DNA from 2 places in the Mesorhizobium sp. M1403 genome. Region 1 is predicted to be linked to the other one. Evidence: predicted binding sites of a transcription regulator. Region 1 holds the regulator's gene; the other holds the start of a gene.
The links. The regulator PhoB, encoded in region 1, activates phosphate uptake and scavenging genes when phosphate is short. The targets are predictions, from matches to a motif close to TGTCATNNANCTGTCAT.
Positions count from the first base shown of each region.

Region 2: NKH01_RS15675 (esterase-like activity of phytase family protein) is a predicted target of PhoB. The motif match lies at 1,374-1,390, and genes of this name have one in related genera.

Region 1 covers NZ_JAMYKY010000017.1:68,273-74,385, forward strand. The annotation lists gene xylF (D-xylose ABC transporter substrate-binding protein) at 1-843, opposite strand, end outside; gene NKH01_RS24060 (ROK family protein) at 1,130-2,374, shown strand; gene phoB (phosphate regulon transcriptional regulator PhoB) at 2,384-3,073, opposite strand; gene phoU (phosphate signaling complex protein PhoU) at 3,090-3,797, opposite strand; gene pstB (phosphate ABC transporter ATP-binding protein PstB) at 3,830-4,633, opposite strand; gene pstA (phosphate ABC transporter permease PstA) at 4,630-5,481, opposite strand; gene pstC (phosphate ABC transporter permease subunit PstC) at 5,485-6,113, opposite strand, start outside.
Region 2 covers NZ_JAMYKY010000008.1:55,933-62,045, reverse strand. The annotation lists gene NKH01_RS15675 (esterase-like activity of phytase family protein) at 1-1,274, opposite strand, end outside; gene NKH01_RS15670 (TIM barrel protein) at 1,521-2,510, shown strand; gene NKH01_RS15665 (sugar ABC transporter substrate-binding protein) at 2,552-3,610, shown strand; gene NKH01_RS15660 (sugar ABC transporter ATP-binding protein) at 3,667-5,193, shown strand; gene NKH01_RS15655 (ABC transporter permease) at 5,210-6,113, shown strand, end outside.

The sequences.
Region 1 (6,113 bases):
CAATTGCGAGGCGATCTCGGCGGCGTTCTTGCCGAGCTCGCGCGCGTCCTTCCACACCGAGACCGTCTGTGTGCCGAGCGCGATGCGATTCAGCGCGGCGTGGTCGCCGTCCTGGCCCGAGACCGGAACCGATCCAGCCAACCCTTGCGCCGTCAGTGCGGCGACGACGCCGCCGGCAGTGCCGTCGTTAGCGGCGACCACCGCATCGACCTTGTTGTCGTTCGCGGTCAGGAACTGTTCCATGTTCTTCTGGGCGTTGGCCGGCAGCCAGCCGTCGGTATAGGCCTCGCCGACATTCTTGATCTTGCCGCTGTCGATGGCGTCCTTCAGCACTTCCATCGAACCGGCAAAAAGGAAATCGGCATTCGGATCGGCGCCCGAGCCCTTGATGAAGACATAGTTGCCTTCCGGCTTCACCTTGAACACGTCGCGGGCCTGCATGCGGCCGACTTCCTTGTTGTCGAAGGTCAGGTAAAAGACGTCCTTGTTCTCGATCAGCCGGTCGTAGCCGACAACCGGAATACCTTCGTCCAGCGCCTTCTGCACGGCCGGCCCTATCGCCGAGGCGTCCTGCGCCAGGATGATCAGTGCGTTGGCGCCCTGCGAGATCAGGCTCTCGACGTCGGTGAGCTGCTTGCCGGGGTTGGACTGTGCGTCGGCGGAAATATACTTGTCGCCTGCGGCCTCGATGGCCGCCTTCATTGCGGCTTCGTCGGTCTTCCAGCGCTCTTCCTGGAAGTTCGACCAGGAAACGCCGATGACCTTGTCCTTAGCCTGCGCCACCGACGCAAGCGCCAGCGTCATGGCGACACCCGCCAGAATGGCGGTCGTGAATTTCTTCATCATATCCTCCCTGCGCCGCGTACGGCGTGACCAATTGGCCCCAAAGGCCAGCTTAGAGGCGCTAATTTTTTCGAGCCTCGAAAAAATACTGGCCCGATCTCCCGCTGCTGTCAACATCGATTCTGATGGATTTTGATGTTGCTGCGAGTTTTTTCGAGCTTCGGAATAAACGATGACAGCGCCACCTGCATCTGACACTATTTGCCTCATCTGACACTATTTGTCGGCATTACCGACGGCTTCCGGTTCATGAGCGGCCGCGGCAAACCGGGAGGAAAGCAAAACGATGTCGGTCGGAATCCGCCATGACGATTTGCGCCGGCGCAACCGGGCGATGGTGATCTCGGCCGTGCGCCGGGCCGGCCAGCCATCGCGTACGGAGATCGCCGCAACCACCGGCCTCAGCCATTCGACCATATCGGCGATCTCCTCCGACCTGATACGGGAAGGCATCCTCGCCGAGAGCAAGGCAAGCGAACCCGTTTCGTTGAAACGCGGTCGTCCGCAGGTCGGCCTCGCCCTCAATCCGGAAGCGGCGGCGGTGCTGACCGTGGTGTTGTCGCTGAATTTCCTGTCGGCCGCCATCATCGACTATGCGGGGCAGGTGGTCGCCGAGGAACAGCGCCGGCTGGACACGCTGACCATGCCGCGCGACGAACTGATCCGCGAATGCATGGCCATCGTCCGGCGCCGGCTGGACGATCCAGATCTTGACGTCCGCAGTGTCGCCCGCATCGCCCTGGCGATTCAGGGAATTACCGACTCCCCTGCACGCGCCATGCTGTGGTCGCCGATCACGCCGCAGACGGACATCGCCTTTGCCGACATGCTGGAAGATGAATTCGGCATCCCGGCCACGGTGGAGAACGACTGCAATATGATGGCGGTGGCTTTGCGCTGGCGCGATCCGGATCGCTATCGCGACGACTTCATCGCCATCCTGCTTTCGCACGGCATCGGCATGGGGCTGGTGTTGAAGGGCGAGCTGTTCACCGGCACGCATTCCTCGGGCGGCGAGTTTGGCCACATGATCCATCGTCCGGGCGGCGCGCTCTGCCGTTGCGGGCGGCGCGGCTGCATCGAGGCCTATGCCGGCAATTACGCCATCTGGCGCAACGCCACGCAGATGAGCGAAGACAGCCAACCGGTCGCCGACGTCAGCGACGCCGACATGCGCGCGCTGGCGGTTCGGGCGCGCGAGAAGGACGGGCCGGAACGCGAAGCCTACCGCAAGGCCGGCGAAGCGCTGGGTTTCGGTCTCGGCTCGCTGTTCGCGCTGATCGATCCGGCACCGGTCGCAATGGTCGGCGCCAGTGCCGCCGCCTTTGATCTGATCGAGCCGGCCTTGCGGAAGGCCATCGCCCAGACCGCCGGCGGCCAGCATTCGGGCTCGATCTCCTTCGATACCGAGCCGAACGAATTGCCGCTGATCCGCGAAGGCTGTGCAATGCGGGCGTTAAGCTTCGTCGACCAGCAGATTTTCGCGCCGGGCGCGCAAATGAGGCCCGGCGTCAGAAAGAACGTAGCCTGACTGGGCGGGTCAATCTTCCCTGATCGCGTAGCCGGCACCGCGGATGGTGCGGATGACATCAGGCATGCGGCCGTTGTTGACGGCTTTGCGCAGCCGCCCGACATGCACGTCGACGGTGCGTTCGTCGATATAGATCGTCTCGCCCCAGACATTATCGAGTAACTGGCTGCGCGAGAAGACGCGGCCCGGATGCCGCATCATGAATTCGAGCAGCCGGAATTCGGTCGGCCCGAGCCGGATCTCGGTCTTCTTGCGATACACCCTGTGCGATTCGCGATCGAGCACGATGTCGCCGACCTTCAGCACGCTGGACAGCACTTCCGGCTTGGCGCGGCGCAGCAGCGCCTTGACCCTGGCCATGAATTCCGGTGTCGAAAACGGTTTGACCAGATAGTCGTCGGCGCCGGTCGAAAGACCGCGTACCCGGTCGCTCTCCTCGCCGCGCGCGGTCAGCATGATGATCGGCAGCCGTTCGGTTTCGGGGCGCACCCGCAACCGGCGGCAGAGCTCGATGCCGGAAACCGCTGGTATCATCCAGTCGAGCACCAGAAGATCGGGCACATTCTCCTGCAAACGGATCTCGGCTTCGTCGCCGCGTGTCACCACCTCGACCTGGTAGCCTTCGGATTCGAGATTGTAGCGGAGCAGCACACCCAACGGCTCCTCGTCCTCCACCACCATTATGCGTGGTGCGATCATCGGCTGGGCACCCCCATCATGTCGCCGGTGCGGACATTGTCGTTTCGTCTTGCTTCGGACGATTGACCGGCAATTGCTCGCCGGTCAGCACATAATACGCATTTTCGGCGATGTTGGTGACATGGTCGCCGATCCGCTCCAGATTCTTGGCGCAGAACAGCAGATGCGTGCAAGCGGTGATGTTGCGCGGGTCTTCCATCATGTAGGTCAACAGTTCGCGGAACACCGACGTATATTTGACGTCGATGCGCTCGTCGGCGGCGCGTAGCTTGGCCAACGCGGCCGCATCGCCTGCAGCATACTCCTCGATGACGCCCTGCACCTGGATGAGCACCAGCTGCGCCATCGCATCGATGGAATGCGATAGGTCGCGCGGTGTGACGCTAAGGCCGACCGCACTCACACGCTTGGCGATATTCTTGGCAAGGTCGCCGATGCGTTCGAGATCGCCGGCCATGCGGATCGCCCCGACGACATGGCGCAGATCGTGGGCCATCGGCTGGCGCTTGGCGATCAGGGTGATGGCGCGGTCGTCCAGTTCGCGTTGACGCGCATCCATGATGGCATCGTCGGAAACGACGCGTTGCGCCAGCACGTTGTCAGAATTCAACAGGGCCTTGGTCGCCCCGCCGACCATCGAACCGGCGAGGTCGGCCATGTCGCGGATCAGCTTGCTGATCTGCTCGAGATCCTCGTCGAAAGAAGCGACTGTGTGTTCGCCCATGGTCCTGTCCTTATATGCATGATCGGAACGGCTCAGCCGAAGCGGCCGGTGATGTAATCCTGCGTGCGCTTCTCGCGGGGCGACGTAAAGATCTTCTCGGTCCGGTCGAACTCGACCAGTTCACCCAGATACATGAAGGCGGTCTGGCGCGACACGCGCGCCGCCTGCTGCATGTTGTGGGTGACGATGACGATCGTGTAATCGGCTTGCAACTCGTCTATCAGCTCCTCGATCTTGGCGGTCGACAGCGGGTCGAGTGCCGAAGCCGGCTCATCGAGCAGAATGACTTCCGGCTTCACCGCCACGGTGCGGGCAATGCAAAGCCGCTGCTGCTGGCCGCCTGACAGGCTCAAGCCGCTGGCGTTGAGCTTGTCCTTGACCTCGCCCCACAGCGCGGCCCGCTTCAACGCTTGTTCGACGCGGCCGTCCATTTCGGACTTGCCGAGATTCTCATAGAGCCTGACCCCGAAGGCGATGTTCTCGTAGATCGACATAGGGAACGGCGTCGGCTTCTGGAACACCATGCCGATCTTGGTCCTCAGGAGATTGAGATCCTGCGAGCGGTCGAGAATGTTCTTGCCGTCGAGCAGCACCTGGCCCTCGGCTGTCTGCTTCGGGTAGAGTTCGTAGATGCGGTTGAACACACGCAGCAGCGTCGATTTCCCGCAGCCCGAAGGGCCGATGAAGGCAGTGACGCTGCGCTCGGGCAGCGACAAGGTGATGTCCTTCAACGCCTTGCTCTGGCCGTAGTAGAAGTTGAGGTTCTTGACCTCGATCTTCGTCTTCTCGGCGACCGTTTCGGTCATCGTCATGTCCGGGGACAACATCTGTGTCATCTGTCCTCTCTGCGTCCGGTAAGGCTGCGGGCGAGGATGCTCAAGCCCAGAACCGTCAGGGTGATTATGAGTGCGCCGGTCCACGCCAGTTGCTGCCATTCCTCGTAAGGGCTGAGAGCGAACTGGAAGATGGTCACCGGCAGGCTGGCCATCGGCGCGTTGATATTGCTGCTCCAGAACTGGTTGTTGAGCGCGGTGAAGAGCAGCGGCGCCGTCTCGCCGGAAATGCGTGCTATCGCCAGCAATATGCCGGTGACGATGCCGGACAATGCGGCGCGGTAGGCGACCGAACGGATCACCACCCAACGCGGCGCGCCGATCGCGGCACCGGCTTCACGCAACGCGTTCGGCACCAGGTTGAGCATGTCTTCAGTGGTGCGCACGACCACCGGAATGACCAGGATGGCAAGCGCAACGGCGCCGGCTATGGCCGAGAAATGCCCCATTGGCCGCACCATCAACTCATAGACGAACAAGCCGATGATGATCGAGGGCGCCGACAACAGGATGTCGTTGATGAAGCGCACGACGGTGGTGATGCGCGAGAAACGCCCATATTCGGCCATGTAGGTTCCCGCCAGCACGCCGATCGGCGTGCCGACGACAACGGCGATGATCGTCATCAGCAGGCTGCCCGCGATTGCATTGAGCAGGCCGCCGGCCTCGCCTGGCGGTGGCGTCATCTCGGTGAAGACCGCGAACGAAAGCCCGGCTGTGCCCTTATAGACCAGTGCACCGAGAATGAGCGCCAGCCAGGCAAGCCCGATGCCGGCGGCGACGACGCAAAGCGCCATCATCACCGAATTCCTGGCTTTGCGGCGGCTGTGGAGCGATGAGGATGTCGACATCGGTCAGGCTCCCGTACGGGCGTCGATCCGCATCAGCATATAGCGGGCGGCGGCAAGGATCAGGAAAGTGATGACGAACAGGATCAGGCCGAGCGAAACCAGAGAGGAGGTGTAGAGATCGCCGTCGGCCTCGGTGAATTCATTGGCGATGGTCGCCGAGATCGTCGTGCCCGGCGCGAACAGAGAGGCGCTGATGCGGTGAGCGTTGCCAATGACGAAGGTCACCGCCATGGTTTCGCCGAGCGCGCGGCCGAGGCCAAGCATGACGCCGCCCATGATACCGATGCGGGTATAGGGAATGACCACGCGCCGGGTCACTTCCCAGGTCGTGCAACCGATGCCGTAGGCCGATTCCTTCAGCACCGCCGGCACCGTATCGAAGACGTCCTTGGTGATCGAGGTGATGAAGGGCAGCACCATGATGGCGAGGATCAGCGCCGAGGTTAGAAGGCCGATGCCGTAAGGAGGGCCGGCGAAAAGGCTGGATAGTCCCGGCACGCCGTGGAAGATGTTGATGATGAAGGGCTGTATCGTCGTCTGCAGGAACGGCGCGAACACGAACAGGCCCCAGATGCCGTAGATGATCGAGGGAATGCCGGCCAACAGCTCGACCGCTATGCCGATCGGGCGCC
Region 2 (6,113 bases), on a different contig from region 1:
GAAAGGTTGTTGCGGTCATTGGGCGCGCCATTGTGCAGCCCGAAGCGGCCGAGCTCGGTCTTGTCGTTGATGTCGATGAACGGCGTCAGCTTGGCCGGCGTCACCGAGGGATCGAGCTCACCTTTGGGCGCAACCGGCTTGTCCTTGTCGAACTCGGTGCCGGCGATGTCGGTTGCCGCCGACACATCGACGACGCTGATCTCGCGATAGAGCGAGGTGTCGCCCTTCACCCCCTGGCCGTTGCCGCTGTCGCGAGCCAGCATCAGGAAGGTCTTGTCCGACAGAGCCACGATTTCGCTCTGCGCGGCAATCTTGGTCTTGCCCTTGGCATCGGTGAACACCGGCAGCGGCACAACATATTCATGCGCAAGCTTGAGTTGGGCCGGATCCGAGGCATCGTAGACCAGCGCGCGCGTGTTCTGGCGCGTCGAAGCGGAATCGCCGCCATCCTGTCTGGGGGCCGATTGCAGCACAGCGATCAGGAACTTCCCGTCCGGCGTCAGTGCCATGCCTTCGAGGCCCTGGTTGTTCTGACGGCCGGTTTCGGGATCCGTCGGATCTGGGTCTGCCGCGCCCGGTCCCGGATTGCTGGACGCGAAGTTCGGCGTTCCATGACGCATCGGGACAAGCGCCGCCGGCGACTGCGTTGCCGACATCAGACGCCCATCGGCGGAGAAGTGGTAGATGTTCGGACCATATTCGTCCGAGATGAACATGGTGCCGTCGGGCAGCCGCACGATCGCCTCGTTATCGAGCGCGAGCTTGCCGTTGGCTTCGGGCAGGATCGGCATGTCGTCGGTCGCGGCGCGCACGCCGTTGAGCGGATCGAGGCCGGTTGCGTCGGCGCCCTTGTCGTCGGTCAAAAGCATGGTGTCGGCAAGGGTTGCCTTGAGGCCCGACTGTTCCTGGCCGGCGGCTGGTGCCGCACCCGGTGCGATCGGGGCGAATTCGATGGCAATCGTGTTGATGCGCGGACGGTAATCGGTGGTGCCGACGACATTGTAGCCGCGGTCCGGCAGCAGCCATAGCGAGCCCTTGTAGCCATCGGCGCCATGCGTCCAGCCGGCAGCGTCAATCGCCATGCCCGAGCCGGAGCCAAATGTCTCGCCGAACCTGTCTTTCTGGCTGGCCGGGATGCGGCCGACGCCGACCAGGCCCTTGTTGACGAAGTTGGCGCCGCCGACGGTCGCGGCGTTTTCTGCCAAGGCCGGACTCAAGGCGGTGAACATCGCGAGCGCGACAGCGAGGGGCGCGGTTCGGTGCAGGTTTTTCATGGATATCCTCTTTGAGACAAAGCTGCCGGGATCTGAAAAGCGCCGCGTCGCATCGAGAATGCCGCGAAAGCCTTCGGAGAAGCGATCTAGGACGCGAACATGATACTTGCGTGACAGTGCTGCGCTTGCCTGGCCTCGTGTGGTCGCAACTGGCCTGTGCATGGCGAATCGTTGCTATCGAAAGAGCAATTAACAACTTTACAAATAACCATTCTTATGTGAAGTTATGACAATGAAAGGTCACCGATGACAGTCTGTCGTTTCGCCACCCGCCTCAATTCCTTTGCCTCGCGGCCACAGGCCGAGTGGCCTGATCTTGTTGGTAAACCGTCCATGCTGCAAATGGCGGCGCGTGCGGCGAAGGTTGCGGAATTGACCGATCTCGACCTCAACTTCCCCGATCATGTCGATGAAAAACCTGCGGAAATGGCGCGCAAACTCAGCGATCTCGGGCTTTCCATCAATGGCTTCGCCATGCGCTACTACTCTAATCCGGCCTTCAAGCTCGGCGCCTTCACCAATCCGGATCCTTCCGTTCGCCGCGAGGCCATCGACCTGACCAAGGCCGGCATCGACGCCGCGCGCGAGGCCGGCGCCAGCCTGATGACATTGTGGCTCGGGCAGGATGGCTTCGACTACGCCTTCCAGGCTGACTACGCAACACTCTGGCAACACGAAATCGATGGCATTCGTGAAGTAGCGGCGCATGATCCGGGCTGCCAGATTAGCCTTGAATACAAACCCAACGAGCCGCGCTCCTACAGCCTGATGCCCGATGCGGCGACGACATTGCTGGCGATCCGCGAGATCGGCCTGCCCAATCTCGGCGTGACGCTCGATTTCGCTCACGTGCTCTATGCCGACGAGCAGCCGGCTTTCGCTGCCGCCCTCATAGCACGGCACAGCAAGCTGCTCGGCGTGCACCTCAACGACGGCTACGCCAAGCGCGACGACGGCCTGATGGTCGGTGCCGTGCACACGCTGCAGACGATCGAGCTGCTCAGGCAGATCCGCCGCGACGGCTATGCCGGGGCCATCTACTTCGACACGTTCCCCGACATGACCGGGCTCGATCCCGTCCACGAATGCGAAGTCAACATCGCCACCGTCAAGCGCATGCTGCGCGTCGTCGAGCGGCTGGAAAAGGACAACCGCCTGTCAGCCGCCGTCGATCGTCAGGACGCGGTCGGGTCGCAGGCCATCATCCAGGAAGCCATGCTCGGGCCGGACAGCTGAGGCCGGCGCCATCACCGTTTTTCAACAAGGGAGGAAAGACCATGAAATTTCTGCTCGTCACCGCTACCGCTGCCCTGATGACGCTGTCCATCGGCTCGGTGTTTTCCGCGGATCTCGCGCCGCTCAATTCCGACACCGAGAAGGATCGCATCGACTGGTCGCAGCTCGAGGCCAAGTTCGGGGCTTTCCCCAAGCTGCCCGAGGGCACCAAGGCGGGTGCGGTCTCCAAGACGCTGACCAACGAATACTGGCGCTCGCTGGGTGAGGGCTACAAGTCGTTCGGCGACCGCATCGGCGTGCCCGTCGTCTACCAGGCGGCGCAGAGCGAGGGCGACCAGCTCGGCCAGCTCACCATCGCCGAAGGCCTGGTCACGCAAGGCTACAACGTGCTGCTCGTTTCACCGCAGACCGACTCCAATTTGCAGCCGATCATGGAACAGGCCAGGGCCGCCAACGTGCCGGTGGTCAACGTCAATGACGCGGTCATCCCGCAGGCCGAGTACTATGTCGGCAATGTCCAGCGCGACAATGGTGTGCGTGTCGCCAAATGGTTCATCAAGAACCGGCCGGATGGCGGCAAGGTTGCCATCGTCGAAGGCCAGGCCGGCGTCTACGCCGCCGTCCAGCGCACCGACGGCTTCAAGAGCACGATCACTGAAGGCGGCAAGTTCGAGGTCGTCGCCAGCGTGCCGGGCAACTGGGATCGCCAGACCTCCTACGACGCGGCCACCAATATCCTGCAGCAGCACCCCGACCTGATCGGCTTCTATGCCAATAATGACGGCATGGCGCTGGGCATCGTCGAAGCGGTCAAGGCGGCCGGTCTGCAGGACAAGGTGGCCGTCTTCGGCACCGACGGGATTTCCGACGCTTATGCCTCGATCCGGGCCGGCGAGCTGACCGGTACCGTCGACAGCTTCCCGGTGCTGACCGGCGAGGTGGCGCTGGAATCGGCGCTGCGACTGGTGGCTGGGCAGAAGCTGCCGCGTGTTGTTGCCACCCCGCAGGCGCTGATCACCAAGGACAATGCCGACCGTTACTCGGGCGGCGGCGACGCCGTGCGCAAAGCGCTGCTCGAGGACGCGGCAGCAGGCCAATAGAGCAGGGCGGCGGGTGCCGGCCTTGGGTCGGCACCCTTGCTTGGAGAACCGAAGCAATGTCAGCGCGGCTGCAATTCGAGGGCATTTCCAAGCTGTTTCCGGCCGTGCGGGCGCTGAGCGACGTGTCCTTTTCGGTCGGCGCCGGCGAAATCCATGGCCTGCTTGGCGAGAACGGCGCCGGCAAGTCGACGCTGCTGCGCATCCTGTCGGGCGTCTACCGGCCGACAGCGGGAAGCGTTTTCATCGACGGCAGGCCGGTGACGCTGAACAACCCGGTCCAGGCGCGGGCCGCGGGCGTCGCGATGATCCATCAGGAATTACAGCAGGTGCCACGTCTCAGCGTTGCCCAGAACATGTTCCTGGGCCATCCGCTGACGCGCGGCGGCGTCTTCGTCGCACGGCGCGAGCAGGAGCGCCGCGCTGCGGAAGCCCTGGCCGCCATCGACCCGACCATCGATCCGGCAGCCCCGCTTGGCTCGCTGAAGGTGGCGCAGCGGCAAATCGTCGAGATTGCCCGGGCGCTGCTCGACCGCGCCAGGATCGTGGCGATGGACGAGCCGACATCGAGCCTCACGCCGAGCGAGTTCGAACGGCTGGCCGAAGTGATTGCGGGCCTGGCGCGCGACGGTGTCACGGTCGTCTATGTCTCGCACAAGCTGGATGAGGTGTTCGGCATCTGCCAGCGCGCCACCATCATGCGCGACGGTGTCGTGGTCGAAACCGTTGATCTCGCGCAGGTGTCGGAAAAGGCCGTCGTTTCGATGATGGTCGGCCGCGAACTTGCGCAGGAACAGCACCGCTCGCATGCTTCCAGCGAGATCAGGCTGAGCGTGCGTGGCCTGGCCTCGGCGACCAAGGTCCATGACGTTTCGTTCGACCTGCATCGCGGCGAGGTGCTGGGCATTGCCGGGCTGGTCGGCTCGGGCCGCACCGAGCTGCTGCGGCTGCTGGCCGGCGCCGACCGGGTCTCATCAGGCACAATGGAGATCGACGGCAAGGCGACAAAACTTTCCAGTCCGCGCGACGGCATCGCCGCCGGCATCGGCCTGGTGCCGGAGGAGCGCAAGCGCGAAGGCATCGTGCCGTTGCGGTCGATCTCCAGCAACATCGCGCTGGCGTCGATGGGCGTGTTCGCGCCGCGCGGCGTCATCGACCACCGCCGGCTGAAGCGCGTGGCAGCCGAGAAGATGAAACGCGTCAATCTCAGACCGTTCCTGCTCGACCGGCCGATCCGCCTATTCAGCGGCGGCAACCAGCAGAAGGCGATCATCGGCCGCTGGCTGGCGGCGGGAACGCGGATCCTTCTGTTCGACGAGCCGACGCGCGGCATCGATGTCGGCGCCAAGGCGGAGATCTATCACTTGATCGAGGAGCTCGCCGCCGAAGGCCATTCGGTAATCGTCGTTTCGTCCGAGTTGCCCGAGGTGATCCGGCTCGCCGACCGGGTGCTGGTCATGCGCGACGGCACGGTCGCCGCCGAACTGGGCCGCGCAAGTCTCAGCGAACAGGCGATCGCCACGCACGCCATACCCCAAACGGAGATTGAGGCCGGCAAGGCGCAAGGCCGTCGGGCCGGTGCATAACGGACAGGACCATCGGATGACCGATATAGCCGAACACACAGCAGCGCGCCCAAGCGCAGATTTCCTGCACCGGTTTTCGGTGCGCGACGCTGGCACGCTGATCGGCCTGGTGGTGATCCTCGCTGTCTTCGGGGCGCTGGTCCCCGGCTTCTTTGCCGAGCGTAACCTGATCAACATCCTGCAGCAGTCGAGCATCAATGCCTGCCTGGCGTTGGGCATGACGCTGGTCATCATCTCGGGCGGCATCGATCTGTCCGTCGGGCCGACGGCAGCTCTTTCGGCCGTCATCTCGGCCTCGATGCTGGTTGCCGGCGTGCCGTTTCCGCTGGCCATCGCCGCCGGCTTCGCCATCGGCCTCGCCTGCGGCCTGCTCAATGGCGTGCTGGTCGCCTATGTCGGGCTGCAGCCCTTCATCGTCACGCTGGGAACCCTCAGCACCTACCGGGCGCTGGCGCTGATCTATACCGGCGGCAATCCGGTGCTCGGCCTGCCTGCCGGCTTCCGCACCATCTTCAACGGCTCGCTGTTCGGATTGCCGTTGGCGGTCATCATCGTGGCCGTGGTCGCGCTGATTGCCTGGATCATCCTCAAGAAGACGCCGTTCGGCGAATATCTGCTCGCCGTCGGCGGCAATGAGGAAGCGGCCTATATAGCCGGCGTGCCGATCGCCCGCACCAAGATCGCCGCGTATGTGATCTCGGGCCTGCTGGCGGCGCTTGCCGCACAGATCCTGATCGGCCGGTTGGGTGCGGCCGAACCCATTCTCGGCAATCTCTGGGAGCTCGACGCCATAGCAGCGGCGGCGATCGGCGGTGCCTCGCTGATGGGCGGCAAGGGCAGCGTCGTCGGCACAATCCTGGGTGCCGTCATCCTTGGCAGCATGCGCAATGGCCTGACGCTGATGAACGTGCAGTCCTTCT